One region of the Simiaoa sp. genome, then DNA from elsewhere that is predicted to be linked to it. Evidence: a T-box and tRNA genes for the amino acid it is inferred to sense, from the RefSeq annotation. Region 1 holds a T-box; the other holds one or more tRNA genes.
The links. A T-box is a leader RNA that pairs with one kind of tRNA and senses whether it is charged. The one in region 1 lies ahead of metG (methionine--tRNA ligase), so its partner is inferred to be a tRNA-Met.
Positions count from the first base shown of each region.

Region 2: it has a tRNA-Met gene. The T-box ahead of metG (methionine--tRNA ligase) is inferred to sense a tRNA for this amino acid. The anticodon was not compared.

Region 1 covers NZ_JBOKRY010000029.1:19,087-35,866, forward strand. The annotation lists gene ACTRDR_RS10510 (YesL family protein) at 1-647, opposite strand, end outside; gene ACTRDR_RS10515 (GNAT family N-acetyltransferase) at 672-1,151, opposite strand; gene ACTRDR_RS10520 (alpha/beta fold hydrolase) at 1,195-2,136, opposite strand; gene metG (methionine--tRNA ligase) at 2,311-4,320, opposite strand; T-box leader at 4,382-4,645, opposite strand; gene ACTRDR_RS10530 (alpha-amylase family glycosyl hydrolase) at 4,714-6,462, opposite strand; gene ACTRDR_RS10535 (glycoside hydrolase family 2 TIM barrel-domain containing protein) at 6,469-10,098, opposite strand; gene ACTRDR_RS10540 (phosphatase PAP2 family protein) at 10,146-10,709, opposite strand; gene rpe (ribulose-phosphate 3-epimerase) at 10,839-11,492, opposite strand; gene ACTRDR_RS10550 (peptidoglycan recognition protein family protein) at 11,668-12,627, opposite strand; gene ACTRDR_RS10555 (hypothetical protein) at 12,810-13,193, shown strand; gene ACTRDR_RS10560 (BRO-N domain-containing protein) at 13,225-14,139, shown strand; gene ACTRDR_RS10565 (SGNH/GDSL hydrolase family protein) at 14,136-15,224, opposite strand; gene ACTRDR_RS10570 (glycoside hydrolase family 113) at 15,288-16,229, opposite strand; partial or broken gene ACTRDR_RS10575 (SPL family radical SAM protein) at 16,420-16,780, shown strand, end outside.
Region 2 covers NZ_JBOKRY010000010.1:43,292-60,071, forward strand. The annotation lists gene ACTRDR_RS05790 (M56 family metallopeptidase) at 1-2,270, opposite strand, end outside; gene ACTRDR_RS05795 (BlaI/MecI/CopY family transcriptional regulator) at 2,284-2,637, opposite strand; gene ispF (2-C-methyl-D-erythritol 2,4-cyclodiphosphate synthase) at 2,805-3,341, opposite strand; gene ACTRDR_RS05805 (hypothetical protein) at 3,452-5,056, opposite strand; gene ACTRDR_RS05810 (DEAD/DEAH box helicase) at 5,166-6,893, opposite strand; gene ACTRDR_RS05815 (DUF362 domain-containing protein) at 7,176-8,291, shown strand; tRNA gene ACTRDR_RS05820 (tRNA-Val) at 8,417-8,489, shown strand; tRNA gene ACTRDR_RS05825 (tRNA-Met) at 8,512-8,585, shown strand; gene ACTRDR_RS05830 (hypothetical protein) at 8,997-9,653, opposite strand; gene ACTRDR_RS05835 (carboxypeptidase regulatory-like domain-containing protein) at 9,684-10,916, opposite strand; gene ACTRDR_RS05840 (CHAP domain-containing protein) at 11,248-12,228, opposite strand; gene ACTRDR_RS05845 (hypothetical protein) at 12,316-12,930, opposite strand; gene ACTRDR_RS05850 (accessory gene regulator B family protein) at 13,213-13,821, opposite strand; gene ACTRDR_RS05855 (cyclic lactone autoinducer peptide) at 13,822-13,974, opposite strand; partial or broken gene ACTRDR_RS05860 (IS1634 family transposase) at 14,108-14,284, shown strand; gene ACTRDR_RS05865 (sensor histidine kinase) at 14,385-15,671, opposite strand; gene ACTRDR_RS05870 (LytR/AlgR family response regulator transcription factor) at 15,664-16,392, opposite strand; gene ACTRDR_RS05875 (IS3 family transposase) at 16,481-16,762, shown strand; gene ACTRDR_RS05880 (IS3 family transposase) at 16,768-16,780, shown strand, end outside.

The DNA.
Region 1 (16,780 bases):
GGTGATACTTCCGGTGCCGGCTCCTGTTCTGACAGAAGCTGGTCTTCCAGTTTCTGGAAAAACTTATTATACAGCATTGCGGACGCATATGCCGGCAGAGAAAAGCCAAACAGGAAGATGATCGGTATCAGTCGTAAAGACACCAGATATATGATCAGCGGGAAAAATGCCATCACAAACATCACAACTGTCTTGGGCAGCTGCAGAATGCTCATAATAAAAGCATTTCTGATGGTTCCCATGATCGTATTGTCAAATTTGGCAAGTACCGGGAATACATATAGTGCCGTACAGATCACAAGTACTGCCGCAGCCATGATCAGAATCACCAGTACACTGCTGAACTGTATTCCGGATTTGGTAATAATGTAATAATCTCCACCCAGCACTGCTGCTATCAGCAGGATCAGCAGCCAGATCAGCGTTGCCTGACGGAAATTAGTCTTAAATGATTTGAAAAAGCTTCTGGTAATATAGCTTTCCTCATTGCGCACGATCTTCAGTGCCACATAGTGCATGGAAGTGAATGCAGCTCCCGCCGTGACAATGGGAATACAGCAGATCAAAGTCAGAATATTCAGCCACATCAGGTCTGCCATTTTATTGAGTACATTCATTAACGGGCTATCCAGGTCAAAAATCTTCATTTACGTCATATCCTTTTCTGTGTTTTATAAAAATTTCTCCATCGGTGTTACGCGGATCCCCGAAAAAGCTTCCTCTGCATGTACTGCATGAAATCCAAGCTTTCGATAGAAATCCACGGCATATGGAGCTGCCTTCAGCGACATATACCGTTCCCCCGCCTCTTTTTTCAGATATTCGCACATTCTTCCCATCAGACTCCGTCCAACACCTCTGTGATGATATTCTTCGTCCACGAAAAGAAGCGACAAATGATTGTAGTTCCGCACAGAAGCCGCTCCGATGATCCTGGCGCCATCCAAAGCCACCATCATCTGATATCTCCCCTGCCGGAACGACTTATAGAGGTGTTCATCCGTAATGAATTCATGGAAATTACGGATTCCCTCCTCTGTATAATCCACCGCCTCATATTTCAAAAAAGTCTTCCAGATCATATGCATGGCAGGGATCCAGTCTTTGTCCTCTGCCCATCTGATCTCGTAGCTATTCGCCATATCTGCCATACTGCACCGTCTCTCCGATTCAGGATCAGGGACTCCTCTGTTCTCAGGCGATCCCCGGGACTTCCTTGCAGATCCACTGCCAGATGTCCTCCATCGCTGTCTCTGCATCGTCTTCATTCAGGAGTTCATGTCTGTCATTTTCGTACAGCTTCACGGTAATGTTCTTCACTCCGGCTCTCTTCAGAGAGTTACATGCCTTATGAACACCCTTACCGTAATCTCCCACGGGGTCTTCCGCTCCGGATACCATAAGAATCGGCAGGTTCTGGGGAACCTTTTCCAGATTCTCCTGCTTCTGCAATCTACGGATCAATTCAAACAGAGTCTGAAAACCGTTCACGGTAAAGGTAAATCCGCACATTCCGTCTGCGATATAGCGGTCCACATTCTCCGTATTCCGGCTGAGCCAGTCGCTGGAAGTTCTGGGAGAATCAATTCGTTTGTTATAGCCTCCGAAGGCAGCCTTGTCAATAAAATGACTGACATGCTTCGAACCGCAGAACAGCTTCTGCATTCCCGCCATGGCTTTTGAGGCAAAAATCAGCCCCGCCGGCTGCATTCCCGTACCTACGATGACTGCACCGTCGATTCCGCTGCCGTAACGGCACAGATAGTTCCTCACAATAAAAGATCCCATGCTGTGTCCCAGAATAATATAAGGCACCTGCGGATATTGTTCTTCCGTGATCTTCTTCAGACGATGTACATCCCGGACTACTACCGTCGCAGGATCCTGCTCGCAGAAGTAACCGAAAGTTCCACCCTCTGAAACAGATTTTCCATGTCCCAGATGATCTTCACCGGTGACAAGGATTCCTCTGTCCGTAAGATATTTTGCCAGTTCTTCATAGCGTTCCACGTATTCTGCCATTCCGTGTACTACCTGCACAACAGCTTTTACCTTACCGTCATCGGGTGTATAACGTACTGCATGGATACGGTTCTCGCCATCCCGGGAGTCAAAGTAGAATTCTTCTTTGATCATAAGACCTCCTTGATTGCAGAAAATCATAGGACGCATAAAACAAATGTCAATTTACAGCCATATGCTTCCGCGTCCTATTCATTATATATCATTTTATATAAAATTTTAAGTCCTATATTGCTTTTTTTGTAAAATAGTAACTATTACATCCCCGTTGTTCATGGTTGAACTGTTTTAGCAGATCTCTGCTCCTGCCGGCATATTTTTCTCAGGGGTTACCAAAGCGAGGTTGCCTTCGGCGTCTTCTGCGCACAGAATCATGCCCTCGGACAATACTCCTGCCAGTTTCGCGGGCTTCAGATTCACCAGTACCATAACCTTTTTGCCTACCATTTCCTCGGGGCTGTAATGAGCCTTAATGCCGGAGACGATCTGACGTACCTGACTGCCGATCTTCACCTGGCTGCACAGAAGCTTCTTGGACTTAGGCACTGCCTCACAGGAGATGATCTCACCTACCTGGAACTGCATTTTCGCGAAATCGTCATATTCGATCTCTGCCTTGGGCTCGATATCAATGGCTTCCTGCTCTGCTTTTTCGGCTTCTGCATTTGCTTCTTGTGCTTCATGTTCCGCTGCTGCCTTGATCATGGCTTCTTCCAGCTCTGCCTCTTTTTTCGCTACCTCCTTCATATCCAGACGTGCGAAGAGGATTTCGGGCTGGTCGGTTACTTTGCTGCCGCTCTCATACAGACCGAACTGCTCCAGCTGGTCAAAGTCTCGCAGGGAGGTATTCAGCTGTTTTGCAATTTTCTCAGCTGTCTCGGGCATGTAGGGCTCTAACAGGGAAGCTCCGATGATGATGCCTTCCACCAGATTATACAGTACGGTTGCCAGGCGGTCTGCCTTGGCTTCGTCCTTCGCCAGTACCCAGGGCTCCGTCTCGTCGATATATTTGTTGCAGCGTTTGAAAATACCGAAGATCTCGGTCAGGGCATCTGCCACACGCAGTTCTTCCATCTTTGCCACAACTTTTGCATAGGTACCGGTCACGGTCTGCTTCAGATCCGCATCCACTGTCGCATCGTTCTCGGTCAGCTGAACGTTTTTATTCTCTACCACACCACCAAAGTATTTGTTGCTCATGGAGATGGTACGATTCACCAGGTTGCCCAGGGTGTTGGCCAGGTCGGAATTGGTACGCTCTGCCACCAGCTCCCAGGTCAGGTTACCGTCGTTTTCAAAGGGCATTTCATGCAGTACATAGTAACGCACCGCATCCACGCCGAAATAATCTACCAGATCATCCGCATAGACCACATTTCCTTTGGATTTACTCATCTTGCCGCCGCCCATGAGAAGCCAGGGATGTCCGAATACCTGCTTCGGCAGAGGCTCGCCCAGTGCCATCAGGAAAATAGGCCAGTAGATGGTATGGAACCGGATGATATCCTTACCGATCAGATGCAGGTCTGCGGGCCACAGCTTCTTGTACTGCTCGGTGCTGTTGCCGTCTGCATCGTAGCCGATACCGGTGATGTAGTTGGTCAGCGCATCCAGCCATACATAGATGACATGCTTGGGATCGAAAGTCACCGGAATACCCCAGGTAAAGGAAGTACGGGATACGCACAGATCCTGTAAGCCGGGAAGCAGGAAGTTGTTCATCATCTCGTTCTTGCGGGATACGGGCTGAATGAACTCGGGATGCTCATTAATGTGCTTGATCAGTCTGTCCGCATACTTGCTCATACGGAAGAAGTAAGCCTCCTCCTTGGCAGGCTTTACCACACCGCCGCAGTCCGGGCACTTGCCGTCTACCAGCTGGGACTCCGTCCAGAAAGACTCACAGGGAGTACAGTACATTCCCTCATAGGCCCCCTTGTAAATATCACCCTGATCATAGAGACGTTTGAATATCTTCTGTACCTGCTTCTCATGATCCTCATCGGTAGTACGGATGAACTTATCATAAGAAATATTTAACAGGTCGCACAGTCCGCGGATCACACCGGCGATCTTGTCCACATGCTCCTTGGGTGTGATACCGGCTGCCTCTGCCTTCAGTTCGATCTTCTGACCGTGCTCATCGGTACCGGTCTGGAAGAAAACATCATAACCTTCTTTTCTCTTGAAACGCGCAATGCTGTCAGCCAGTACGATCTCGTAGTTATTACCGATATGAGGCTTGGCGGACGTATAGGCAATGGCAGTTGTAAGATAATATTTTCCTTTGCTTTCCATAAATCTGATTCTCCTTTTCTTAAAAATAAAAGCCCGTCTCCTGAAAGAACATGAAGTTCTTCAAGAAGACGAGCATAATCTCGTGTTACCACTTCTCTTCGTCTGTACCTCACAGCACAGACCTCTTCGGGTCCGTAACCCTATCCGCTGTAACAGGCGGATCCTGTCGCAGCCTTGCTTCTACCGTTCCTGTTCTGTTCCGGTATCCGTTCGGTGCGCCGCTCAGAAGCCATCTTCTCTATCTGTCCGTTCCATTCCTCTCAGCCATACGGAATGTTCTCTGTAAAACTTCTATGATAAATACTCTCTTCCTCATTGCATTTGCGTATTCTTACAGTAGCACAGGAAATCCGGACTGTCAATGCAGTTTTGTCTCATTACTGCTCATTGCAGTTATTCTTTTTCCCCCAGTATCAAAACAGAATATGCCGGAAGCGTGACCGCAGTTCCTTCGCGTTTGGCGCTCTCCTCTCCGGTATAAAGCTCTCCAAGCAGTACCATATCCTCTGCTGCGGTATCTCCAACGGTAAGTCCGGTCAGATCCACACTTGCAGACTCCGCAGAGGTATTTCCCAACAGTAATAAAGTATTGTCTTCATAGCTTCTTGTCAATGCAAAGCATTGCTCGCCGGAATACTGCTCCAGATAAGTGGTGTTGCCTCTGGCAATAGCGGGATTCTGGTTCCGGATACGGATCGCCTGCTTTACATAATTGTAAATGGAATCCGGATCCTCCTGCTGCTCTTCCAGACTGTCGAATTTCATCTGAAAATCTTCCATATCCGCAGGTCCCTTGCACATGCCTTCCGCTTTGTCATCCTTGCTCCAGTACATGGGAGCCCGCTTATTCTCATCCTTGCCGGAACCCTTCATCCCCAGTTCCTCCCCATAGTAAAGGAAGGCGTTTCCGCCGGACAACAGATTCAGGGCATTGCCAAGCTTCGTCTGTGCCTCACTGTTTTCCCCGGCATAGTAGCCTGTGCTCCGCCCCATATCATGATTCGTGTAAAAAGGGGCATTGATGTAATCCGGATTGTATTGCGCATACATAGCCTGCTCCGCTTCCAGATTCTTTGCATAGGATGCCGCGGATGCCTTGCCGTTTACCACATTTGCGATGATTCCGGACTTGTCAGCGAAGGTAAAATCAAACATGCTGTCCACGCCGCTCGCGTAATATTGCGCATAGGTATTCTGATCTGTCCAACATTCACACACCAGATAATTCTCCGGGTCCTTGCCATGGACATAATCGGCAAACCAGCTTAAAATCTCGACATTGTCTTCCACAGAGCCGGTGACGTATTCCTTCACCGCATCCAGGCGGAAACCATCCACGCCCATATCCAGCCAGAAGTCCGCCACCTGCTCAAATTCCCGGCGCACCGCTTCGTTCTGCAGATCCAGATCCGGCATGCCGTCCCAGAATCTTGCTTCATAATACCAGTCTGTCCCATTTACCTGCGCATATCCGCTCTGGGCTTCCCTTGAAAAATGGTAATAATCTACATAAGGACATTCTGAGGGGTCAGGCTGTGCTCCCTCCGGCAGATTTTTCAGATACTCCGTTGCCTGTAAAAACCATGGATGCCTGCTGGAAGAATGGTTCATCGCCAGATCCAGGATCACACGGATCCCACGGTCATGGCAGGCTGTCAGCAGCTTCTGAAAATCATCCAGAGTACCATACTGCGGATCGATATTCTCATAATCCGTAGTGTCGTATTTATGATAGGTCGTGGAGGGCATTACCGGCATGAGCCAGATGCCGTTGATCCCTAAGTCCGTATCCGTCGTATCGTCGCCATCATTCAGATAGTCCAGTTTGTCCAGGACTCCCTGCAGATCGCCGATGCCGTCACCGTCACTGTCATAGAAGGAATAAACAAAAAGCTCGTAGTAGGTGCGGTAGTTGTCGTCTATGATCTGTAACGCCCGGGCATCCTGCGCTAACGATACAGCACTGCCTGTGTTGTCAGTGTTGCCGTCCGTGCTCTGGTTCTGTAGGGTGGCAGTTCCATCCTGTGTACCCGCAGACGCACTGCCTGTTGCCTGGTCGCTTCCTCCGCAGGCAGCCAGAGATACCGTCATCCCTGCTGCAAGTATCAATGCCCATAATTTTCTGTTCCATCTGCTCATCATTTTCTCTTACTCCTCCGATCCACTTTTTTCAAACCGGAACCATTTGAAATCAAAATTACATCCCGGCAGGAATACAAATGTCACCTTCTGTTCTCCCGTCACTTTCTGTATCGGGAATCGCATTTCACGATATGCCCCACTGTGCGGGAAGGGTAGTACCTGCGTCTCCCCATTACTGAATCGTAACTGTATCGTATTGTGCTGCAGAGGTGTCCTGCCGCATATGACGATGCTGTCAGTTCCTTCCGTTCCAAAATCCATATCACTGAACTCCAGGGAGACATTGTTGCCGATCTGTTCAATGGCATCCGCGGTTCTTACAAAGCTGTCTCCATAAATAACGCCGTCTGTGAGGGCAGACAGTCTCGCATAAGCTTTCTCCTGTTTGGTAAAATGAAACTCCTTCAGGAAAATTTTATCTTCCGACACAATTGTCAGATTTACCACGCCTTTCAGTCTCCGGGACAGTGTAAATGTCTCCGGTTGGAAGACCTCCCAGATGCTGGGCTTCTGATAGGTGACTTCTCCAACAAGTTCTCCCGTCTCTCCGAATCCGGATGCATTCTCCCCGGGTTCTCCCTCCCAGATTTGAATTCTGTGAGGATCATTATCATTCGCAAAGATAGATAGCGTGATCTCATCACTTCCGAATTCGCCGAAATCTACGGATCTATAAACCAGGCCCGTAGGCTGTGCTTTATCCGTTCCTGCACTGTTCTCCACACCGCGGCTCACGTCCCCGCCAAAGCTTGTGTCGTAGGAAATAGCAGTAACCGGTTCATAAGGTGACCGAAACGTCTGTCCCATTCCCTCCACCTGAAACTCCAGCTGTGAGATCATTTTCACAGAAGGGGTACCGTTGCAGGACATACATCTCACCTGGAAGCTTCCGTCACTGATGCCTGTGATACGGATGCCTTCGCCGTCCGGAAGCTCTTCCGGCTTCGCGATCGGGCTGGGAATACCTGTGGCATCCGTAATGCTCCACAGAAGCTTACGGTCAGTGGCTTCCATAGGATAAATACGGGTATGCAGCAGTACAGAAGGGTTTTCCGGTGTCAGCGTCGTTGCGGCTGCACTCAGTTCCAGCTTGCGTACCGGCACGAATCCGGGTTCCACGAAGGCAGGCGGATATTCTCTGTTTTCTTCCGTTGCACAGATACCGGGACGGATCGGTGCTTCGATAGCATGCAGCGTCATTGTCGCCGTGCGGCGTCCGGCAGCTGCATTGTCCGGAGTCTTGACTACTGTCGTGGCTGTCCATGCGTCCTCCACGGTCACGCGAATCTCTCCGGGGATTGTTTTCGCAGCGATCATCGCCAGAAGCTTCCCCTGGAACAGCTTGCGGATAGTTCCCTTATAGGCATCGTAGTCCGTACTGTCACCGTTATCCAGCCCTATCAGTCTTCCGGCACCTTCCACGGTCACTCTCACATAATCGGAAGCATTTTCCACGGGATGCCCGTCCTTATCTTCTGCCGCAATCTCCAGGAAGATCATATCTTCGCCATCGGCACGCAGAGTGGTTTTGCTTGCTTTTAATACATAATGATCGGTGTTGCCGAAGGAATGTCTCTCCTGCCTTGCGATCTCTCTGCCGGTCTCATCGTAAGCCACAGCACAGATGCTGCCGGGCACATAAGGTACTTTCCAGGAAGGCTGCAACACCGTTCCCTTTTCATGATCGATCTGCTGTCTTCCCTGTGATACACCGTTTACGAACAGTTCCACCTCCGGAGCATTGCTGGTGATCCGCACATCCACCTGCTGCCCCGGATTGAAATCCCAGTAAGGGTAGACATGAATCATGGGATCTTTTTCAACATCTGTCCACTCTGCGCGGAAGAGATAATAGGAATCCTTCGGAAATCCCGCTGTATCCATCTGCCCGAAATAGCTGTTTTTCGTCTGATAAGGTGTCGGTTCACCGATGTAGTCAATGGCTGTCCAGATGAACTGTCCACAGGAATAGGGGGTATCTCTGTCCATAATGATACAGTATTCCGTATTTTTGGCTGCCCAGCTGGTAGTACTGTTGCCCAGAGCGGAGCACTGTTCGTCTGCTTCGATCAGTGTCGCCCGATCCAGCGGGAAATGATAGATGCCGCGGCTCTGTACGACAGAAGAAGTCTCACTTCCGTAAATGATCCAGTCCGGATACTTTTTATGGTGCTCTTCATAATATTTTTCTGCGTAATTATATCCCGCCAGCTTCACGATATCTGCACATTTCTGGGCATTTTCCCATGGCATATAGTTCGAACCGATGGTCACAGGTGCCACATTACGGTAGTCCCACTTTCTAACCGCAGCAATGAGGCTTCCGGTGATCTCCTGTCCATGGGCATCCGCGTGAGTATCCGGAATCTCGTTGCCAATACTCCACATGATAACAGAGGGGTGATTGCGGTCCCTGCGGATCCAGCTGCGGACATCCTTCTCCATCCAATCCTTGAAAAATCTGGCGTAATCATATGGATTTTTCGCCATCTCCCACATGTCAAAGGCTTCGGACAATACCAGAAATCCCATCTCGTCCGCCAGTTCCATCACTTCTGTCGCCGGCATGTTGTGAGAAGTCCGCAGAGCATTAACGCCCATGGAACGCATGAGTTTGAATTTACGACGCATGGCTTCCTTGTGGAAAGCCGCTCCCAATGCTCCGAGGTCATGATGGTCACAGGTACCGTTCAGGCGGATCTTCCTGCCATTTAATAAAAAGCCCCTGTCGGGATCAAATTGTATGGTGCGGAAGCCGATACGGAAATGTTCTTGCTGACATAGTTCCCGGCTGTTGGTCTCCTGCACCGATCGTTGTTCTGTGCCCTTTGACGCACTGTTACCAGTCGTCTCCACGCTACCGGTTTCCTGCGGTGTGTTTCTCCACAGGCATGCCTGTAGATCATACAGATAAGGATCCGTAATGTCCCATTTCCTCGGGTTATCCACAGGGATCGTTATGGATATCTTGTTCTGTCCACAGGTGAGAGGCTGTTTTACCCGGAAAATCTCCGGACTTTCTGCTTCCGCTTCTGCCAGTCTTTTGCTGTCCCCAGCCTGACACAGGCAATATTCCAGCTCATAATTTCCGCTGTCCGTTCCCCATTCCAGCTCGGTATCGATGGTCAGATCATAGCCTTTTTCCGTTTCCACAGAGGAAGTATAAATGCCGTCCAGAGGAATATGTGTCTCCGGCAGCCGGGTCATCCACACATTCCGATAGATTCCGGCACCGCTGTACCATCTGCTGTTGGGCGCCTGAAATACGACACGCAGAACGATTTCATTGTCTCCCTCATGTAAAGCATCCGTAATATCCCAGTCAAAGGTAGAATAGCCGTATTTCCAGTCACCAAGGTGCTCACCGTTTACATAAATAGAAGAATCCATGTAAACACCTTCAAAGCGGAGGATGACACGGTCATCATTTTTTGTTTTAACCGGGGCATAGGCAAAGTTCTTCCGATACCAGCCGATGCTGTCTTCATAGAGATTCTTCGTATCATAGATCAACCAGTCATGGGGCAGATCCACCCGCTGCATTTTGGCTTCCCAAATCTGCCTGTCTTCCCAGTTCACACCTAATTCCGTTTTGGCAAAATACCAATTATCATTCCATAACGTTCTGCTGTTCATCACCGTTTTTGCCCTTTCTGTCTGATCCCGGTTTCTGTCCCATTATTTTATTTTTCCTGCACGCGTACGGTTTTATCTGCGTTCGATCCAGACTGCGCATCTGCCCGGTTCTCCAGATGTTTCACAAGCCAGACCGCCAACAGCGCATCCAGCGTCCCCAATAAGATTCCACCCAGGATATCCGTCGGGTAATGAACGAAGAAGTAAAGTCTGGAAAATGCAATAAGTGCCGCCATGAGCAGACTTAAGAGTCCTGCTCTGCGATAATAGCAGAAGATCGTCACTGCACCGGCGAATCCATTGGAGCTGTGTCCCGAAGGGAACGAATATTCAGAAGGAAACGGGATCTTCAATATGACACTGTTGTCGACTGCGCAGGGTCTGGGTCTGGCGATCACATTTTTCAGAAACAGATTCCCCACCAGATAGGTAATAGCCATTGCGATCATCATAGTCAGACCGCATTTTCTGGTCTTCGGTATACATGTCAGGACGATGGCGATGGCAATCCATACAAGCCCGCTTTCTCCTATGGTGGTAAAAAGACGCATGACCTCCGTCAGCCACTCCTGATGGATTCCCTGTATTGTGTGTAATATCTGTAACTCCATATTGCTCCCTTCTCCATTCACAGACGGCTGTCTGTCCTTACGTCACCGTCTGTCGGCAGTCTATGCTTTCCACTAGGCATTCACGCTTTTATGCCTTCCGTCACTACGCAGGCAATCGTTTTCTCGATATTATTGCAATTTATTTATGAACGCCTTCGCATTGGCCGCGATGTTATCCTTGAATACAGCAGAACCTGCCACGATAACATTAGCTCCCGCATCAAGTGCCAGCGCTACGTTGTCAAGATTAATGCCGCCATCTACTTCCAGATCGGTAGCCAGTCCTCTGTCCGTGATCATTTTCCGGATCACCGCTACCTTATCCAGGCATTCCGGGATCAGCTTCTGTCCGCCGAAACCGGGCTCCACGGTCATCACCAGTACCATATCCACCAGTTCCAGGTAAGGCTCCACTGCCTCTGCCGGGGTGGCGGGTTTGATGGTAATGCCGACTTTTTTTCCGGTGGCACGTATTTTATCAATGCAACCCTTCACATCCTCTGTTGCTTCCAGATGGAAATTCACCAGATCCGCGCCACAGGCAGCGAACTCTTCCACATAGCGCTCCGGCTTCTCGATCATCAGATGTACATCGAGAAACATGTCCGTATGAGGTCTTACTGCCTTTAAAACAGGCATTCCGTAAGAGATCGAAGGCACAAACAGTCCGTCCATCACGTCTACATGCAGCCAGGGCACGCCGGCTCCTTCCACAGCTTTGATATCCTCTCCCAGCTTCCAGAAATCCGCCGAAAGAATTGAAGGTGATAAAATATTCATGATACTCCTCATTTCTGCCCTTAGGGCCTTGTCTGCAACACTTTTTCCCTTGACAAGGAAATCGTATTCCGTATGCGTCTATTCTAACAAACTTGCATTCTTAAAACAAGATAAACTAAGAGGAACCTTTCCTTTCGGGAAAAGTTCCTCTCTTTGTATCATGTGATCACGTAATTCTTTATAGATTTTTGACATCCTCTTTTAACCGGTCCCAGGCATCCTCATGCTCCGTGTAATAGATGGGGCATTTTTTGCCGCCGCAGTCATAGTGGCGGAGGATATCGTCAGGCTGCAGGTCATAGGCATCGATGAGCCATTTTAACAGCTTGATCAGAGAATCGTAGGTCTCCTGAGTAAACTGTCCGTTGTCCGCCTTATAGCAGCATTCAATAGAGATGGAATCCTCGTTACGGGTCTGTACCGCGTAAGCGATCTCATCCAGAGGAACGCACTGGATGATCTCCCCGTTATAGCCGATAATGAAATGCGCACTGGCACTGCGCTCATGATTGTCCTTAAGCTGTTCGAAATAGCTGCGGTTCTGTGCCGCACTGGTGCCGGGGTTGGCAGTATAATGCACGAAAATGTTATTCACCTCCGTCAAAGGATCTCCCGGTCTGGAATATTCATTGACCGTAAGGAAATCCTCCGTCCAGTCAGGATGCGCTGCGTAAGTCTCCGCTGACAGTCCCTGGATCCCGGTCCCTGTGGTATTCTCAATCTCTTTTCCCACCTGCTGCACCGTGTCTATTGCTTCCAACGGTGTACTGGCTTCCGCGGTACTGGCAGGCACCCTCAGAAGCTTTGTCAACGCGATGATTCCTACCAAAATGCATGCACTAAGCAGAGTCATCCGGATATATCTGCGGATTCTTGCCCGTCTGCGGCGACGCTGTCTCTCCGCCCTCGCCAGTCGGTGTCTATCTTCCTGCCGGGGCGCTACACTGTGCTGAGGATATGTTCTTGTCCTTGTGCCCTCCTGAGACATTGCAGGTGTGCTGTGTTGTGACTGTTCTGTGTGCCTTCCTGTATGTCTGCTCGTATTTTTCCCGGTTTGATAATCCACCAGATACGGATTTCTCCGCATCTGCGTTATATGGATCTCTGCCTGTCTGCTTGAACGATTTTCCTGCGTCATATTGCCAGCCCCTCCAAATGAATTACTTTCTATGGGTTTCAATATAACGCGGAGTTGTCACATTTTACGTCACATTTTTCTTAAGAAATTATAAAGAAAATCATTTTCATGTTTTTTCGTGATATATCTTGATTTATCGTTAGCATGATGTTATCATGTAGACGCAAAAGGAGGATTTTCTCATGGGCAGTACTGAACAGGAATTAAAAGATCTGATTATTAAAAAATATGGAAATCTCAGTAAATTTTGTGAAGTTATAGATATGCCGTGGACAACATTAGACAGCATCTTAAAAAGAGGAGTTTCCAAAGCCAACATTTCTAATATTATGAAGATTACGCAGGAACTGAACATTGATACGGAGAGTCTGGCTGTCGGATTGATAGCTCCCAAAAAAGAGGCTGTTCCAATTGCTTTTCTTCCCATTGAAAATTCAGAAAATTCTTCAGACAAAGCGCTTGCCCGACTGATAAAATACTATGGCATGTTAAATTCTGTAGGACGAGGTAAGGCTGTCGAGCGAATGGAAGAATTGGCACAGATTCCGCCTTATACGGAAGAATAGTTTATGTTTACAAAAAGAGGGGGGATATTTTATGTTTTTCTACTACTATGACAAAGAAAAAGATACCACTGTTCCTATGGAATTGGATGACAATAAATTAAATACAGGCGATTTTGAATTTTTCAATGATGGTATCCGTAAGGTTTGGAATTCGCAGGAAGAGGAATGGTATTTTTCTATTATTGATGTTGTTGCAGTTTTGACTGAAAGTACAAATCCCAAAAATTATTGGAATATGCTTAAAAGTCGCCTTAAGCAAGAAGGTAATGAAACGTACACAAATTGTGTACGTTTGAAAATGAAAGCCTCCGATGGAAAAATGCGTCTTACCGATTGTGCTACTACAGAACAACTTTTGCGCATTATCCAATCCATCCCTTCCAAAAAAGCTGAGCCCTTTAAATTATGGCTTGCTCAGGTGGGAACGGAACGGTTGGAAGAAATGGCAGATCCCGAAAAAGCATTAGATCGCGGTATGGAATATTACCGCCGCAAAGGTTACACCGATGCCTGGATCAAAGAACGCCTTCAGTCCAAAAGTATTCGTGATGATCTGACTGCGGAATGGAAACGTTCCGGCATAGAATCTTCCCGGGAATTTGCTGCATTGACCAATATCCTTACCAAATCCTGGTCTGGGAAAACCGTCCAGGAATATAAGAGGCATAAAAATCTCCATAATGAAAACCTGCGGGATAATATGACCAATCTGGAACTGACCTTAAATCAGCTGGCAGAAGTATCCGCCACTGCTATTTCCAAGGTAAAAAATCCAAACGGCATGGAAGAGAGCAAAAAAGTAGCTATCGATGGCGGTACCATTGCCCGAAATGCCCGTCTGGACCTGGAGCGGCAGCTAGGGCAGAGTGTAATCTCTCCCCTAAATGCCTCAGATCCTCCCGCCTTGGAAATCGATCAGACGAATTCTAATGTGAAAAGTGACTAAAGAATCTTCTTCAAATACTCCTCGAGTATCTGTGCCACGTTGCGGTGGGCTTTCACGCCGGGATGTAGGCGGCTGCCAACGGTATCCTGTGTAGTGTCGGGGAGTTGTAAAAAGTGAATCCGGGAATCGGCAGTGTTCTTGGCATAACTTTCCACCGCTTCACGGATCACCGACAAGAAGTTGTCTCCCAGCATACCGTACCCCCAGATGATCTGTGCTGTGGGGTTGCTGTTCCGCACTACTTTCAGGAAATCGCAGATAGCTGTTGTCAGGATCTCTTTAACTTCTTCTATGTCCCGTGTTCCTGCCCATTCCTGCCCCAGTTCCGCTGCGGACTGAATTGCTGTGGCATCATTGGTTCCCAGATTGATAATGACCGCATCTGGCTGCCATGCCTCGAAATCATAGTCTTGCAACGCTCCCAAAGAAGCATTCCTCTCCCCAGTGAGCAATCCACAGACTTGTGTGTAAAACGAAGGAATCTTATTCTCCACATTTCCATCCCATCCGGTGACAATTCCCCAGCCGCTCTGGGATACCACACGATACTCCGCGGATAATGCATCTGCCACCATACGGGGATACGTATTTTCCGCAGAGAAAAAGGCACTGATCCAATCTTCCTCATAGACGGCTCCCACCGTACCTTCCCCGCTGGTAATGCTGTCTCCCACAAATTCCAGCCGGTACTTCGGCTCCGGCAACTGCAGGAATTCACCGTCTGCATATTGCAATCCCACAATCTGTAACAGATGCCCGGGATCCTGATGCATTGCCTGTACTTCCTTCAGTATCCGTACATGCTTCGGTTTTCCTACCGTCATCCCCCGGAACAGGCACACTTCGTTTTTCCCTTTATTTAATGGAACTCTACTGATCTGCACGCCGTTCAGTTCCACCGCAAGCCACGGTTCATAAGCGTCGTAATCGGCATTTACCTCCACCTGAAATTCACTGCCGGTATAGATAAATTCTATTCCGCTACCTGTCCAGAATAAATTCACCTCGTCCGTTCCCGTGGTGCGTCCCAACACCCGTACCTGCGGCAATGCTGCTACACTGACTGTCTTTGTTGGCTGCTCCATTTTCTGCCATACCTCCCTGTGCATTGTTTTATCTGTCGTTCTGATTTTCGCTGTTCCGCCCTCTTATCTCCGGTTCTTGCCACGACAGCTGTATTCTTCTGCGATCACAGCCTCCGCAGGGCGACCGCAGACTGCATAAGGGCTCTTCCATTCCATACTTCCCGGCCAGTCCCAGATTCCGAAGCCTTTTACCCAGTCCCGTTTTTCGCAGGCAGAAAACATTGCCAGATACCAGTCTGCCTGTTCCGCATCATCCTCTTTACCCTGCAGTTCCCAGTTATTTGGCACCTGCGCGGAACCATGAATATTCATGCATCCTGCTTCCGAGAACAGAAAAGGCTTTTGATATTTTCGAACCACTTTCTCAATACGATCCAACTGATTCTCCCAATCATCGATAGGATAATATCCGCTGGAAGCGATCACATCCACTGCATCCCACCATATAATATGATCTTCCCCGTATTTGTCACAATTATAACCGACAGGCCCGTCATATATTGTGCGGACCTCTGCGATCAGCTTTCTCCACTCCGTCTCCCGGTGCTCTGTCATCGTCATCTCGCAGCCTGTAAGAAATAATTCACACCCTGTGCGCTGTGCGATCTGTGCGTAATGCTTCTGAAAAGCAATATGGCTTTCAAACCAGTTGCCCCACTTCGGTTCACAGGGAACATCATGATCAAAAAAGCTTATCCTTGCTCTCCAGACGCCGTTGTCACAATTCACGGTAGGCTTTAATGCCACCTTTAATCCCAGACTCTGCGCAAAGCGAATCATATCACACAGTTCTTCATCCGTGCAGCTTTTCTCCCCATCGAAATGGATCTCTTCACTATAAGGGGTCTCCTGCATCCCCGAGGGAGTGAATATCACCCAGTTGGCATGGATTCTCCGTACCATTTCTTCCATACTTTTTCTGGCTTCTCCAGATCCCAGTAATCCTTTGTTCGGAAATACCGCAAAATTCACCCCATGAAATTTTTCTGTACCAAATTTCTGCATCAATAGTTTTCCTTTCCATAATTGTTTTATCGTAAAGCTTTTCCAATCTCCGTTCTTGTATTGTATCATTATTATCTTTATTTAGCTAGCTATTTTAGCTTAATTTTAGTTAAAATTATTTTTGTTTTCTCACTTTTCCTATGTTAATATAAAAATAAAGTTATACAATCAAATGAGGGAGAATATTGCCATGCATTTTGTCCAGGCGAAGGGGATTTTATCTCAGAATAACGGAATGAATATTTATCGCGGATGCTCCCACGGCTGCATTTATTGTGACAGCCGCAGCAAATGTTACGGTTTTACACACGCCTTTGAAGATATTGAAGTGAAGGAGAATGCGCCGGAACTGCTTGAACAGGCATTACGTTCAAAACGGCACAAGTGCATGATCGGTACAGGTGCTATGTGTGATCCCTATCTTCCCGCTGAAAAAGAACTCCAATTGACCAGGAAGTGTCTGGAACTGATCGATCGATATGAATATGGTGTCACGGTACTCACAAAATCCAATCTGGTGCTTCGTGATCTGGATCTGCTGCAATCTATCA
Region 2 (16,780 bases), on a different contig from region 1:
TCCCTTGACACCTGATCCAGCCTGTCAGCTCCGGCGTCCAGACCACTGATGGAATACTGCTGATAGAGTTCTCCGTTGCCGTTATAGACCGTCACGAAACCATTCTGTACTTTCATGGAAAACGGAAGCACAGGTTCTGCCGTTTCTTCCCCGGTCAATTCCCATCCGGTATCACCTGCCAGGCTGCAGTTCTTCACCGTATACAGTGTAGGTTTCCCGTCCTCCTGTAAATGCTCCGCTGCTTCTGTCATATAGAATACCCTGCTGCCCATCCAGCCGATACTGCTGTCCTCCTGCACCTTCTCGTTATAAGCGTTGGAAGTATTGTAGTAGGTCCGGTCACAGATCGCAGCCGATGCCATATTTTCCGGGATGCCATCCGCAGACACACACCGGAAGGTATGATTATACATCACGTAGATTCCACAGCTGGATACCTGAATATGAATACCGGAACCGGAATAGCTTCCGATCTTCGTCTCCAGATACTCTGTATACTGTCCTGCCGGCATATTTCCCGGGGAATACGCTTCATATTCCACATAGACTTTCCGTACAGACTGCTCTCCCGGGAGCGGTCCGATCTTCTGCTTTGCTGCCGCACTCACATCTCCGGTAGACAACAGCCAGATCTTCTGTTCCTCCTCCGCCAGCACCATAGGAATCTCGATCACAGAACCATCCTTCTCAAAAGTATACTCCACATTGACCACCGATCCTTCTCCCATACGGTCATCGCCATAGAGCTGGTACTGTCTTGCCGCCTCGTAGAGGACTTCCGTCACCTCACCGGCACCCTTCCCCAGTGACAGAAGCTGCTTTGCCGCCGTCACAGGGTCCTTATAATCCTCGTAGAATCTGTGATCACCGGTGCCGTACTGCTCCTCGAAACGGCTGTTTTCGAACATCTCCCAGTTCGCAGGATACCCGGCATACCTTCTGTGATTAACATACCATCCCTTCTCCTGTGCAAAGGAATGGGTACTCTCGATCCTCTCGGGGGAATAAAATTCCGCGAAATCGGAGCGCGTCTCAAACGTTACATACGACAGCTTTTCCGCATAAATATTCCATTCTTCCTGTGTCCAGACAGCCTCATCGGAATACTCCGTATCACTGATATCTACCGGCTCGTTCTGTGCAGACGGTGCAGTTTCCGTAGGAAGTTTTTCCTCACTGCGGTTTCCTCCCGGATTACTGCACAGGCAGATGATGAGTGCTGCGATCACCGCCACCGCACCGATGAGGATCCAGAACGGAGGCTTACGATAATCCAGCACATGGCGGATCCGGTTCTTCACATGATCCTCTCCGAAGGATAACAGCGCGCAGATCGTACCACCGCGGTATTTTCTCCACCTGCCGTCGCTGGCTTCCTCCAGCAGTGTATAAGAATAGACCTTCTTGCTTTCCTCTCCCAAAAGCTTTACCACTTTTTCGTCACAGGACATCTCACAGTCCATATTCATCAGATAAAATGCCAGCCACACCAGGGGATTGAACCAATGCACACAGCAGATAGAAAGCGCTGCCGGCTTGATCAGATAGTCTCTTCTCTGCAAATGCACCCTCTCATGGCACAACACTACCTCTCTGCTCTCCCCGGCAAGCTCCGATGACAGATAAATGGTCGGATGCAGGATCCCCATGACAAAAGAAAGGTGTCCCCCCTTAATCTCACAAATTCCTTCTTCTACTTTATGAACGCCATTTTCCGACTGACGCAGACGGTAATACATCCGCAGATAGGAAAACAGATGATAACCGGCAAACCCAACAAACCCGATCAGCCACAAGTACGGTAACACGATTCCCGCCAGTGTTTTCAGCATCTGTGTGCTGTGCGTTGCAAATATTTCCGTGGTTGGATCGCTCGTTACAGACATTCCTGTCTGTCCGGTTACCATAGAGGGCTCCTGCGAAAGTGTCTCCGGCTGACTGCCATCATCACTATCGGTCTGCTCCGTCATGCCTGAAATCTGTATTGCTTCCGCGGTCGGATTTTCCAAGGTTGCTTTTTCTCCGGATGCTGTCAGCGCGGTGCTCACCGTCTGTTCCGTTACCAGCCGCTGTGGGATCAGGCTGATCTGTGTCTGCGGAAATGCCGGGCAGCACAGGCGCAGAAACACGATCCCCCACAACAGATAAGAACACCATCTGGGAGCCCTGCGAAGCACCAGTCTCGCCACCAGCACCAGCAAAATGCAATAGCTTCCCACCAGGCTCAAGTTGCAAACGATCCCAAATACCTTCTCTAAAATCTCCCTCATCCAATCTCCTCCGTCAGCCCTTATAATCCTCGATCATAGCTTCGATCTCAGCGATCTGCGCTGCGCTGAGCTTCTTGCTCTGGATAAATGCTGCGATCATCTTCGGCAGCGAACCGCCGTAAGCCTTCTCCACGAAAGCCTCCCCCTGGGCTCTGTGGTATTCCTCCTTATTCAATACGGAAGATACGATGGCATTCTCATTTTTGAAAATACCGTTCTCACAAAGCTTTTTAATAAACGTATAGGTAGTGGATTTCTTCCAGCCGAACTTCTCCGCGCACTGTTTTACCAGTTCTCCGGAACCGATGGGTTCCTCCTCCCAGATCAGCTCAGCAAATTTGTATTCTGTCTCCGTCATCTGATACATTCCCATTCCTCCTTGTATCTTTCTTAATCCAGCACTTGCCAATTATGCAATCCTATTGGCTTTTTTGCACTCATCACATTATAAAAGGTCGATAGTATACAGACCTTGTTCTAATTAAAGTCTATATCCTATCGACCCATTTGTCAAGTTCTTATTTCCCGAAATTATCAGTTTTTCGGGCATCCACTGCAGCTTCCGCAGCCGCCCTGCACCGCCTGTGCCGTAAGATCATAAGGCGTAGTCACCAGACAGATTGCCTGAGAAGAGATTCCCTCTCCGCTGCCGGTGAATCCCAGTCCTTCCTCCGTGGTAGCCTTCACATTGACCTGTCCCACATCGATCAGCAGAGCTTTCGCGATATTTTCCCGCATGGTATCGATATGCGGGCGCATCTTCGGTGCCTGTGCAATGATCGTCGCATCAATATTTTCGATAAACACATGATTTTCTTCCAGCAGCTCACCCACTTTTTCCAGCAATTTTATGGAAGAAATACCCTTGTATGCTGGATCTGTATCCGGGAAATGTTTCCCGATGTCCCCCAGCGCCGCTGCTCCCAACAGCGCATCCATGATCGCATGGAGCAGGACATCCGCATCCGAATGTCCCAGAAGTCCTTTTTCATAAGGTATTTTCACACCGCCGATGATGAGGTCTCTTCCCTCCACCAGACGGTGTACGTCATATCCCATTCCGATTCTCATACTTACAACCTTTCCGCAGACGTTATCCTTTTTCAAAAAGTACCGACTGTCCCGTTGCGGCCAGTGCCGAGTGCCAATATCGTCCGCAATATGCGAAATCTCTGTCATTATTATCTCGCCACAGCACAGTTCATCAGATTCTCCGTGCTGTCGAATACATAGACGGTATAACTGCCGTCCTCATATATCTTTTCGCCCTGCTTCAATGCCGGAGCCTCTGCATATTCCGCACACTCCTCCGCAGTCAACAGCAGGAATGTCTCCCCGGTATGATACCCATCCTCATAATATTTCATGGGCGAAGACCACTTAAAATACTCAAGGTGCTCGGGATCTCCGATGTTGCCGATCTCCACTTCACCATTCGTAAGCTCCGTGATGATATTGGCATTATTATAAGTAGCGAAGCCGAAATCATACCCGTTCTCCGCAAGGAACTGTGCCACAGGACGCTTCGTCTCGTTCTTGTCCACCGTCAGGAAAGACATCACCGTTTTCCCCGTTCCGAGGATCAGGCAGATAGTAAGCAGTGCCGTCACCGCAAATCTGTCAAAGGGCATTTTTTCCTCTTCCAGATAAAAACACAATACCGGCAGGGCGAAAATGAAGATCGTGATATAATACCGCGGCACCATGGTACTGGTGGTAAATATGAAAACAAATAAATTCAGTACAAAGCTGACCTTTAAAAACAGTGTGATCAGACTTCGAAATCCCGTGACACGCTGCATTTTCCCGCTTTTGACCGTAACGTATCCGCAGATGCCAAGCATCACGAAGGCTGCCATCGTCACAACACCCCGCAGGGATAAAAAGCCCTTATCCGGAATATAGCCAAAAAGCATCAACAGGCACCCCACCGCATTCTGGATCCGGTCAAATAACACACCGTGATACAATGCGATGAAATTCGTGGCACCATAGGTCTGGAATACGTATTTGTGACTGATGAACACTACATTGATGCCATAGCCCGCTACCGCGAAAAATGCCCCCGCCAGACTATACAGAAAATATCGCATCCTGTCCGTAGAAAGTAAAGAGCGGAAATGCTCCTTTGTCATCTCTCCGCGGAAGCTCTGAAATTCCTCACCACCCAGCAGGTAGAAAAAGGAAGTCAGTACCAGAGGGCACTGTAATGCCAGCAGGTAACGCACGCCGGACATTCCACAAACAATAGCAAGCAACACATAGAATATCCACAGGCTGACCTTACGTTTTGCACTATATTCTCCGCTGCACAACCGCAGATACATACCGAAGAACCACAGCACCAGGATCACATGGGACATGTAGGTATTGCCCATCTGCATATGCGTCATCATGGTCTCGGAAAAAGGCAGCAGCAGCAGGCAGGAGCTTAACACGGTAAGTCCGCGGGATACTTTTAACGGCTTCATAAAATAATAATAGGAAGCCAGCATCAACCCGTAAAATACCAGGTTCGTGATCGTACGGATCACATGCCAGTTGCTGCAGATGCGAAACAGCGACCCCATGATCAGCTGTGTATACAACACGCGGAATTCCGTGGAATAATACCAGTTTGTCGTGGAAAAAATGTGGTGCTCTTCGGATAGGATCCGGGAAAAGATCATCTCCGCCGCCATATCGGAATCCAGCCAGTGATCCTGACTGATGATATTTAGGCTAAGCAGGAGCAGAAGCGTCGCTCCCAGCAAAATATATGGTATCTGTTTTTTCAGTGTTTTCATACCGCAGACCTTTCTGTTAGTGCCTATGCATTCTTCCCTAACTATACACGATTTGCCGCAAAAGCACAACTGCGGCTTTTGCGGCAAATCTACAAGTTTTATCATTTAATTAAGATCGTTTCCTTTTAGGGAAGCTGTTACCGATGCCCGGCTCTTCCCGTTTCTTTCGCTTTTTTGCTTCTCTCTCTGCTCTCTCTGCGGAGGGCTTACGATCTGCGTTTTTTCTGTCATGGTCGTTCCATTTTCTTCCGTCTTCACGGCTGTCACTTCTGCGGTGTCTTCTACCCTCACCGGAGCCGGTGCTTCCATCCTCTCTGCGGTCTCTGTCACCGCGGACGAATCTTCTGCGCTCCCCGTCTTCACGGCCGAATCTCCGTCTTCCGTCTCCTCTACTGAAGCTGCGACCTTCACCATCGCCTCTGCCGGACCGGCCTCTGTCCCCGAAGCGATTGCCACGCTTTGTATATTCATCTGCGGCGATCTCCTCGCCCTTGTCACCGACCTGTAATTTCAGCATGGCAGCTGCCAGCTCCAGTGCATCACAGCCCTCCTCTTCCATCTTCCGCTGTAAAAAACTCTTCATCAGCTCGATGTCTTCATGCTCATGCAGTTCCCATGCCCTGTTCAGATATTTGTCTGCTTTCGCTTTCAGCACCTTCGCAGCTCCGGGAAGCTTTTTCTCCGTGATGGTGGTATGGCAGACTCTCTCGATCTCGCGGATCTTGTAGATCTCCCTGCTGTTGGCAAAAGTGAAGGATCTGCCCTTTCTGCCGGCACGGCCGGTTCTGCCGATACGGTGCACATAATACTCGATATCCTGCGGAATATCGTAATTGATGACAGCTTCCACATCATCCACATCAATACCTCTGGCTGCCACATCCGTAGCGATCAGGATACTGGTGCCACCATTACGGAAACGCTTCATGACCGCATCACGCTGCGCCTGGGACAGGTCTCCATGCAGTCCTTCTGCCTGGAAGCCCTGCTCCTTTAATAAATCCGACAGCTCGTCCACCTTTTTCTTCGTATTACAGAAGATCAGGGTCAGCTTCGGCTGATAATACTCTAACAGTCTTACGCAGGCGGCATCCTTGTCCTGGTTTTTCACGCGGTAGAATTTCTGGGATACCAGGGGAATGGTCAGCTCCTGCGCTGCCACCTTTACTAATTTTGCATCGTTCTGGAAACGGTCTGTGATCTCCAGGATCGGCTTCGGCATGGTTGCGGAGAACAGCGCGGTCTGGTGCTCGCCGGGGATCTGTCCAAGGATCAGCTCCATATCCTCTCGGAAGCCCATGTTGAGCATCTCATCCGCTTCATCCAGTACCACCATGTTCACCAGATCCAGCTTAATGGTGCGTCTACGCATATGGTCCATGACACGTCCCGGGGTTCCCACGATGATCTGCACGCCCCGCAGTCCCGCGATCTGACGGCTGATATCCTGTCCGCCGTAGACCGGCAGCACCTTGATGCCATGCATGTATTTTGCGATCTTCCGCAGTTCTTCCGCTGCCTGGATCGCCAGTTCTCTGGTGGGGCATAAGATAATGGTCTGTAACTTCTTCACATCCGGATTGATGTGCTGGATCGCCGGAATGCCGAATGCAGCCGTCTTGCCCGTACCGGTCTGGGCCTGTCCGATGATGTCCTCCCCCTGTAATAAATAAGGAATTGCCTGCTCCTGGATCGGAGACAGTTTCTCAAACCCCATCTCCCGGATTGCACGGACAATACGGTTATCTAACAACGGTTCGATCGATGCGATACCGTCCTGCTCCTTTACTTCTTCAACTTCTTCGTTCACTTCTTCATTTTCCAAAAAATAACTCACAAAATACTCCTTTAAATTAACTTCAACAATCCAAACTGCATTCGCAAGATCGTATCTTTGCGAAAATCACCCTGGTTCTGAATTGTTGCACAAAAAAAGAAATCATTGCGATGCGCTTCTGATTTCTTCCATCAAATCTCAACAACATTTCGTAGTATAGCACGGAAGCATTGAAAAAACAAGCGATTTCGTTTACCATATAATAAAAGTAATGCTTCCGAAGCAGAATAAACTAAATTTCGCATTACTATTTATGCCGTCCGGCGGCAGAATGGAGATTTTATGATACAGACATTACATATCGTACCGGAATATAACGAAGAACTGATCTATCCCGCCATCTGCAAAAGCATGGAGGCGCTGCACATCGCCGCAGATTTACGCCCGGAGATGAAGATCGTCATCAAGCCTAACCTCGTCATGGCAAAATCCCCGGATTTTCCCGCCACCACGCATCCGCTGGTGGTAAAAGCAGTGATCCGGTGGCTCCGGGAGCAGGGCATTCAGCACATCACCATTGCGGAAAGCTCCGGTGGTCTCTACAATGCCGAATCCATGAAGCATGTGTATCACGTATGCGGCATGGATACTCTGGGCGAAAGTGCAGAACTGAACATGGACTTTTCCGCACAGACCGTAAACTGTCCGGCAGGATTTAAAAATCACAGTTTCCACCTGATCACTCCCATCGTGGAAGCTGACTATATCATTAATATCTGTAAGCTGAAGACCCATGCCATGACCGGTTATTCCGGCGGCATCAAGAATCTCTTCGGCACCATCCCCGGTCTGGAAAAGCCCCAGATGCACTACCGCTGGCCGGAGATCGAAGATTTCTCCAACATGCTCTTAGAACTGGCTCAGACCGTAGCTCCCAATCTCACCGTCATTGACGCCATTGATGCCATGGAGGGTAACGGTCCCACCGGCGGCACTTCGCATCCTTTGCATATGCTGCTGGCGGCAAAAGATTTCTATACCCAGGACTGCTTCGCCGCAAAACTTATGGGATTAGAACCTACAGAGATCGTCATGCTGCGTCAGGCACTGGAAAAAGGTCTGGCTCGCCCTAAGGAGTTGGCGCTTGTGGGAGATCCGGTTCCGGAAGGCTTATCTCCTTTTCAGAAGCCGGATACCATAAAATTAGATTTTACCAACGGTGTGCCGAAATTTTTACGCAAGCCTTTCATGTTCGTGGCTTCCCGACTGTTGAAATCCTATCCGCAGCTGACCCCGGAGAAATGCGTGGGATGCGGAAAATGTGCGGAAAGCTGTCCGGCACATGTCATCAGAATCGAAAATCGCAAGGCGAAATTCAAGAGAAAAGGCTGCATCTCCTGCTTCTGTTGTCAGGAAATGTGCCCCATGAAGGCTATCAGTGTAAAGAAAGCCCTGTAATTTCCTGCTTTTTGCTATTATTGTTCTAATTGCATACAAAATTTTTACAAAAATATCAAAAAACGTGTTGACAAAGTGGGACACGCATTGTATACTGAACAGGTCGGTTGCGAGAGCAACGAAATGGAATCTTAGCTCAGCTGGGAGAGCATCTGCCTTACAAGCAGAGGGTCATAGGTTCGAGCCCTATAGGTTCCATTCCAACTTCGGTTGGTCATATGGCGAGATAGCTCAGTTGGCTAGAGCATGCGGTTCATACCCGCAGTGTCGAGGGTTCGAATCCCCCTCTCGCTATTAGGTTAAAAGGGTCGGAAATGCTGATAAATACAGCGTTTCCGATTTTTTTGATTTCTCAAAGTATCAAATAATATGTTTACTTTTGTTTACTTCTGGATTTCTGACGGTGATAATGGTTAAACCAGAGTTTAAAATGCGCCGGTTTTCTCCTCTTAAAACCAGGGTTAAGAAGCCTAAAACAAAAGGTACGAAAGCTGACTCCGTGGAAAAAGTTACGGTTGCCGAACTTCTTCCCTCTTTGGAAAATACGGTTTTAAATAAAAATTAAACTTTAGCATCACCGCTTTCAGCATTCTGATAGACAAAGGAATTAGTGGTCATGGTGATTTCATCTAATATAGCCAGATTTCCGCTTTTCTTTATGCACATTGTTATTTAATAATTTGGACTTGCACACCGCCAAACCCGTTACTGTTCCAAAACAAACTGCTCTGTCTCAGGGTTCCACTTTAATACTGCTACGATTTCTTCAGAACTTATCAATTTATCCTCAGATGCCACAATAATCAAATCATCTACTATATCCATATAATAAAAAGATTCATCTCCAATGATCTTTAGCGCATCTATCGGAATTTCTACCCATTGACTGCCTTCGACAGCTAAAAGCTGAATTTCCTGTGTTGATATTCCTTGATATGTTGTGGTTTTTGATACCAATATTCTGCTTTGTCCGTCACTCGCTTGAATACAGTTTATAACTACTTTATCAGCCGCAAACTCCTTATATGCTACCATTTCTAATGAATCAGCATCTAAAAGGATACCCACCGTTTTATCCAATCCTGCAACATGAGGGGTATTCAAAATCTTGCATAACACGAATATTTCACTGGCATTATCTTGCGAGAAAGAACCAAAATCAATCCGAACTATAACAATATCTAATGCACTGATGTTACCTTCTTCGTAATTCTCTGCTACCTTTTCTATAATCCTGTTATTAAGCTCTGAGACCATATCAGCACTATCCCTGGATTTCGATATTCCACACGCATTGATGCACATCAGCATAAACAACACAAGAACAGAGACCGGCAAAACCTTATTTTTCATCTTACCCATACTCGTCTTAATCTCTTTCTGGCACATTTTCTATTTTAATGTGCAGGATATGATCCTGCAATCAGTGTAATAATACAACAAAATATTCGATGCGGAATCACCATTTTTTGCACGCAATGCGGCACCCATTTGACATAGCCCGTAACGATGTCCTCCCGCACCAGTTGCAATATCTGTGCAACTTACAGCTTTCAAAGCAGGATGCGTAGAATGATCTTTTGTTCCATTACCACTACAGCTTGAGAAAAAGGCACCCCAAATATAATCATAAGTTGTAGATGATGGTTTATACATTACAATATCCGTTTTAGATTTACCTCCAGAAGTATAAAAAATATTTGCCGTTGCATCTATTGCCTCCTCGGTAACCTTAGTAGGATCATATACCTGACAACAAGAAGATGAGCAAACCTTATAATCTTTACCCGAATGATTCGAATAAACACTCAGCGCATACTCTAAGAAGGTGTTTGCCGCCACTGCCTGTGCTTCATACAATTCACTAACCTGTGTTGAAGTTAGTCCTTTACCAGTGTAATAACTTTTTCCGTAAAGTTCCGAAGATAATACAGTATAGATATATGTCTCTCTATCAACAGTTTTTGTTTGATTATTATAGTAAACCGCAATAGAATTGCTTACATCCGGAACAGAACTCATTGCTCTGGCAACAGATGATGTTGCAAAATTTCCTCTATCTATAATAGAAGGCAGTACAGTTTGTCCTCCTATATCATGCATTATTTCTTCTCTATCCTGCGAAACAGAAAAGCCATCATTTATATAGAATGTAAAAATTGTAGTTCCATCCGCACTGTCAACATCATAATTACTATAATTTGCCGCAAAATACCCTGCTGCATTTATTTCCCAATCGTATGTTCCTGAAGGGAGATTTTTTATTTGAAAACGTCCATCTTCACCCGTAATGACCGCAACTTCCCCATCTACAGAAATTGTAGCATTTGGAATAAAGGCTTCTGTATCATAATCTCTTACAACACCGACAACATTTGCCAAATTATTGTTGGAAAAAGTGTGCATACTTACTGCCAAGTCTACTGTTGCTGCAGAAAGGGCATAATTTTGGAATCCTTCGTCATAATCTTTTTGTGTTATTACCTCTGTCTCATAAAGTAAAGTTCCCTTGCTCACAGTATCCGTTTCTCCACATGCTTCTTCTGCATATGTAGTAATAGCAGAAGTATAAATAGAGCATCCGAACATAACAGCAATTGCCAAAGATATTATTCTTTTCTTCATATTTCACCCTCCCATTTTTTATAGGTAGTGTCAACTTTATACGCTCAAAATCACCCCAACTCCAGTAAAATCAAGTGTTCCAAGGCTGTGCCTTTACCTCCCCTTTCTTTGGCTTGGGTGACCAAAAATTTTGCATCGGAAGATCAGTCAAGACCGGACTGAAAGCCGTTAAATTCAACCTTGACGGGGCTTTCGTAAGCAAAATATAATCGTTCACCCCAATGGAAAGGAATACGATTTTTTCATAATTCGGTTTACATTACCTTTTATAATCTGCTCAATATAACCAAGTTCTTTCTCCTTGTGCTACTTTAATGTCAAATATTTATGTTTAATAAATCGGGCTTGCAAATCCTATAAGACTGCTATCTGTTAAATTGTACGTATGTCTCGAAACCTTATCACTCCAGTTTCCATCCACAACAGTAATCTGTGTGCTTGACACCTCAACTACAATGCCAGTGTGGCTACTAGATGTTGTACTCGTGCCCGTAAAGAAAATATCGCCGACCTCAGGTGTATAGCTTCCGTTATAAGCAGAACTGTAATAAAAACAATCCATGTCTTTGAAATTCTTCATTCCTGTCGAGCAGGAAGAATACTTAGGAATAACGGATGTTGATACGCCCGCTTCACTTGCGCACCAACTAACAAATATTGCACACCATGCTGCGGGGTTAAGCCCATACCATTGACCATATTTGGTGTAGTTTGCAGAACCGGCGTTCGCTGTGAAACTATCCAAGTCTGAATTGGAAGCCTTTTCTTTATACCCAACCTGGGATTCTGCAACTCTGACAATTTCAGCACAATAATCAGTATTTATGGAATTCAAGCTGTATAACGCTTCACTAACAGCTTGAATTTCTTCAGAAACATAAGAACAGGATTGGAATCCTGACACAGTCTCCCTATAACTGTCAGACACTACTTTGGCTACATCATATGCCTCATCGTACATGATAGTCAGGTTGTGTTCAATGTCTGCAGTCTTCACAACACCGTCATCTACATATTCCATGCTCTCATATAATGTCACAAAAGTTATTGTATCCTCTATGTCAATCCCAGAAATTTGAAAAGACATATCAGAAACGCTGACGTTATTTTCGGACAATGTAATTCTGTGAGCATTTTCATCGTTCACGATGCCGTTGACAGCCACTGTTCTCAAGCTTTCCGTGTCCCCGGTCATGACTGCTGTTTCCCGACTATCCATGTAGCTTTCTACCAACTCAAGTATCTCCACCCTTTCTGTATCTTCCAGGCCAGCCGCCTCTGCGGGCAAAATCGGAACCATAACAAAGATCATACAAATAGCTTAAAAACTCGCAATATACTTTTTCATTGCTTCCTCTTTTCTCTTCATAAAATACCTCTCTTTCTCGTCTGAACTTGTTTAATCTGCCTTCTGGTTAGAAATAAACAAATAACCATCATCCGTCTTTTGTAAAATGACCACCCATTGCCCCCCCTCATACTCTTTTTCGTATTTCAGTATGAGTTTGTTATTTGACTCCCAAGTTCCGGAAGTAACCATACACCAATCAAAATTCGAGTCTCCCATAATCAGATAGTAACTGTCATATTGCTCCAAATAATAGAAACTGTCCAAGCCTGTCTTTTTTGTCTCCGCCAGACTTATTCCCATTTTTTCCTGCAAAAAAGCATCCATTTCATTTGCTGTGATTTTTATGATATCCAAATACGGGGCATCACTACATAACTCTGTCAGCATTGACAGTTCATCCTCCGATACTTCGCCAAACGCTCCTCCAACGCCATTATAAAATAACTCAAACAAGTTAATTTCATCTGGTTGACTATACTCGCTGGATAACAGCATATTGTTCATGTTCGTTATGTCACCATTGAAAAATTCTGTGTTAAACACAGTAATTTCCTTTTCGGAAAGAGTACCGGAAGCCATCTGGCATCCTGAAAACATCAAAATCATAAAAGACAAGATAACCGATAATGCAAGTAAATCCATAACTTTTGTCAATATTTTCATTCAAAATCTCCTCCGTTTCACTTCTCAAATTTCTCGCCATTATAGACTCTTCATGGGCACCACTCCCATCCATAGTTGCAAAGCAGATTTCCCCACCTGCAATACACATTACATTTTTCTACAAACTGATAATTCTTTTCTGCCGATGTTGCCGTTTTAATTTCTCCATTAACACTACACGTCATTGTAACTCGATATGTACCTCTGGAAACCAGATATATTTCCAAGCCAGATGCTGTTATGGTATTGCTCGAATCTTCCCATGATTCCACATTGACCCAGCTACCAGAGACCTTTTCCTGGAACATAGCTTTTACATACATTTTTCAAATGATTTCTGCATTTCCCTATCAGCATTGTGATTACAACTATTAAAAATATTATATTTAGCTCCAAGAAGTAGCTATCCTTTTCAAATATAGTGCAAACTATTCCGATAAAAAAATCCAAGCATAAATATTTCATCAGCTTTATTTTAAAACACTTGTTCTCTTCTTCGTTTATCTCCCTGTTTCTGTTCTCAACTGGATATAACACATACACAAATACTTCCAGGGCGAATAATACAATAAGTGAAACAAATTCATGTAAACAGAGATTCTTAACTACAAGCAGAGTAGTAATATATGTTAAGCATGACAAAACAAAGCATATCCAGAATTTTTCCAAATGCAAACCACCTGCATAGGAACGCAATGGTGAGAAAATCACAAAGAAAAATATCCCTTCTAAGACCATATCGAGTTTCAGTGCGATGAACAAGCTTGCAACCAAAAATAACCCAACTTCCAAGGTTATGACAAATCCATATTCATAGACTTCCCGATCTGCTTCATCAACCATGCTCTTTTTGATAACATAATCTGTCAACAACTTTGCTACTTTTCTCATTTATTTGTTTTTCCTGAATTTCCTCACTTCTTCCGGCTGTTTAGGCTGATGGTATATGAGTGCACATCTGCTGTTTGCAGCTTTTGATAACATTCCATCAGCAACGGATGTTAATGCTTTTGCTAATACAGTTTTCTTTTCATTTTTCTTCATTATGTATACCCCCTTAATGAACTATTTTTGTAATCATATCATATTCCCCGCAAGATAATCACTAATATGTCAAAAATACGGCAATAGCTGTCAATTTTCCAGTAGATTCATGACAACGGTCATCCGTCTTTAGGATATCTTTAATTTTATCCATGAGTTCCGAGTTGTAAAATATCAGACCGAAAGTATATCAACCTTGCACGGGGTTCTAAATTTATAAAAGAATTTTCAGCACTTATCGGCCTGCCGTTAAGTTCCTACTTTTTAAACGACGGAGACATCAGAAAAAATGCTAAGCCACAGGTTTTAATCCGTGGCTTAGCACCATATTTTAAGATTCAACTCCCAAAGTCAGGTATCATATTCCCCTCAAAATAATCCCTAATATGTCAAAAATACGGCAATAGCTGTCAATTTTCCGGCAAATTCATAACAACGGTCAGGCAAAATACAGAATCCTGTGCTTCCACTAGAATTTCGCCCTGGTACTTTTCTGCAATTCTTGCTATGGAATTTAATCCATATCCATGTCTGCCGCTTTCTGTTTTTGTGGATTGATATTTTCCGCTTCTGTCGTTTTTTAAGACATGCTCATATGGATTCTTTATCAGCATGACCAGCGCCTGCTTTTTCACTCCCATGGATATTTCTATCACCTTTTGGTGCTGCCTGCAGTCCCGGACAGCTTCTATTGCATTATCCAGTGCATTTCCCAGTGCTATGCCAATATCACATGGTTCCATGGAAAGCTCCTCTGGAATAAATATTTTTAACTGAAATGTAATCCCGTATTCCTTAGCAACGGCATATTTGAAATTAATCAGACAATCAATGGTACTGTTGCCGGTATTGGAAATGTTTTCGGAAATATTGCTGTTTTTGATAATCTGATTCAGGTTTCTGATTACAGACTCTTTATCACTGTTTTCAACGCTGTTTTTTAAAACAATAAGTTTATTCAGCAGATTGTGCCTGTCCTCATAAAATTCCTCCAACATCTTTTTTTGCGATACCGTAATTTTTTCGATCATATCAAATTGCTGGGCATAAACTGTATGTTCTTTTTCATAAGCAAAAACTTTATTTATTTTTACATACAATTCAAAAATAATGACATTAAATAAGATAAGAATGCTGATAGTGATAACAGCAAAAAAGGACTTTCCTTCTGAGCAAAATTCATTGATTGCAATGACTATGCTTCCCACTGGCACCAACAGGAGAAAAAAATAATATTTTCCCGGTACCGGACTCTCCTTTCTTTTTTCTGCCACCATCGACAGTGCATATACAGAAAGGATCATCAGGATGTTCGATAATACCAACCCAATAATATCCCTTTGCTGGCTTTCCCCTATGTCAAAGCTATTGATTAGGGAAAAGACAAAGACCTCAATCAACGACCAGCCTGCATAGAATGTAGCCAATAAAAAGTATTTTTCCTTTCCACGGCTTTGGTAGGCAACCATCGCTATGGACAGAATCAGTAAAATGTTCAGAATGGTTGCAAAAATTTGCAGGCGCCCATTATGATAACCAAAGAAAAATTGGAATATGCAATAAACAATCCACAGAGAAACAGAAAGTATACTATTCTGCTTTTCTTCAAAAAAGCTTCCCCAAAATCTTTTTACAATCCATACGGTTGCGATAACAATAGAAATATTTAATAGAATATCTTCTATTTGATTATACATTGATTTCCCCTCCCAGAAAATGGCTGTATTGTTGGTTAAAGTATTTCTGCCGTTCTTCGCTTATAGGCAGTTTCTTCCCATTTACCAACGTTATTTCTATTTTTGTCCTTGATCTAATCAAATAATAATTTACCAGATAAGACTGATGTACTCTCAAAAAAGGTATTTTTCCATCTGACATTTTTTGTTCTATCTCTGACAGTTTCCCGTTAAATGTGTAATGCTCCCCGTTTTGCGTATATATTGTAACTTTCCTGACATTGCTTTCAAAGTATAAAATCTCTTTACATAGAATTTTATATTCTTCATGCTTATAAGAAAAGGTAAAATAGACCATTTTACTGCAGACTCTCTGATAAGTTTCCAGAAATGTCTTTGTCAATATCTCCTCATCGATTGGTTTCTTTATAAATCCAAATACATCCAACCGGAACAATTCCATCATATATTTATCATAGCCTGATACATAAATCAGAAGTACATTATCATCCACCTTCCGTATATTTTCAGCCGCAGTGATGCCATCGCCACCCTTCATCTGAATATCCAAAAAGATGATGTCATACTTTGTTCCTGATGTAACCTGCCTTTTGAGTTCCCTACCACTGTAAAAAACATCAATATTCACGGGAATGCTTTCCCGCTTGCATACTTCAGAAATTATATGCTCTATCTGATTCACAATTACATTTTCATCATCACAAACAGCAATTCTTATCATGTGTACTACCTGCATTATACTTATAAAAGTGGACACATTGGTTAAATAGACTTACTATTAACATAGACACCAAAAGGAGGTATCTTTTATGTCCACAAAACAACATTACGATGAGGATTTCAAACGAACCCTCGTTGAGCTTTACCACAATGGTAAAACTCAGGCCTCTCTTATCAAAGAGTACGGCGTATCTCAAACTGCTCTTTCCAGATGGGTCAAACAGTATTCAACTGTTGAAACTGATGACGGTGAAGTTCTTACTGCAAAGCAGGTGAAAGAGCTTCAAAAACGTATGGCTCAGCTGGAAGAAGAAAACCAAATACTAAAAAAAGCGATTGCCATATTCACGCCACACTCAAGCAACGATTAGATGCCGTGCATAAGCTGC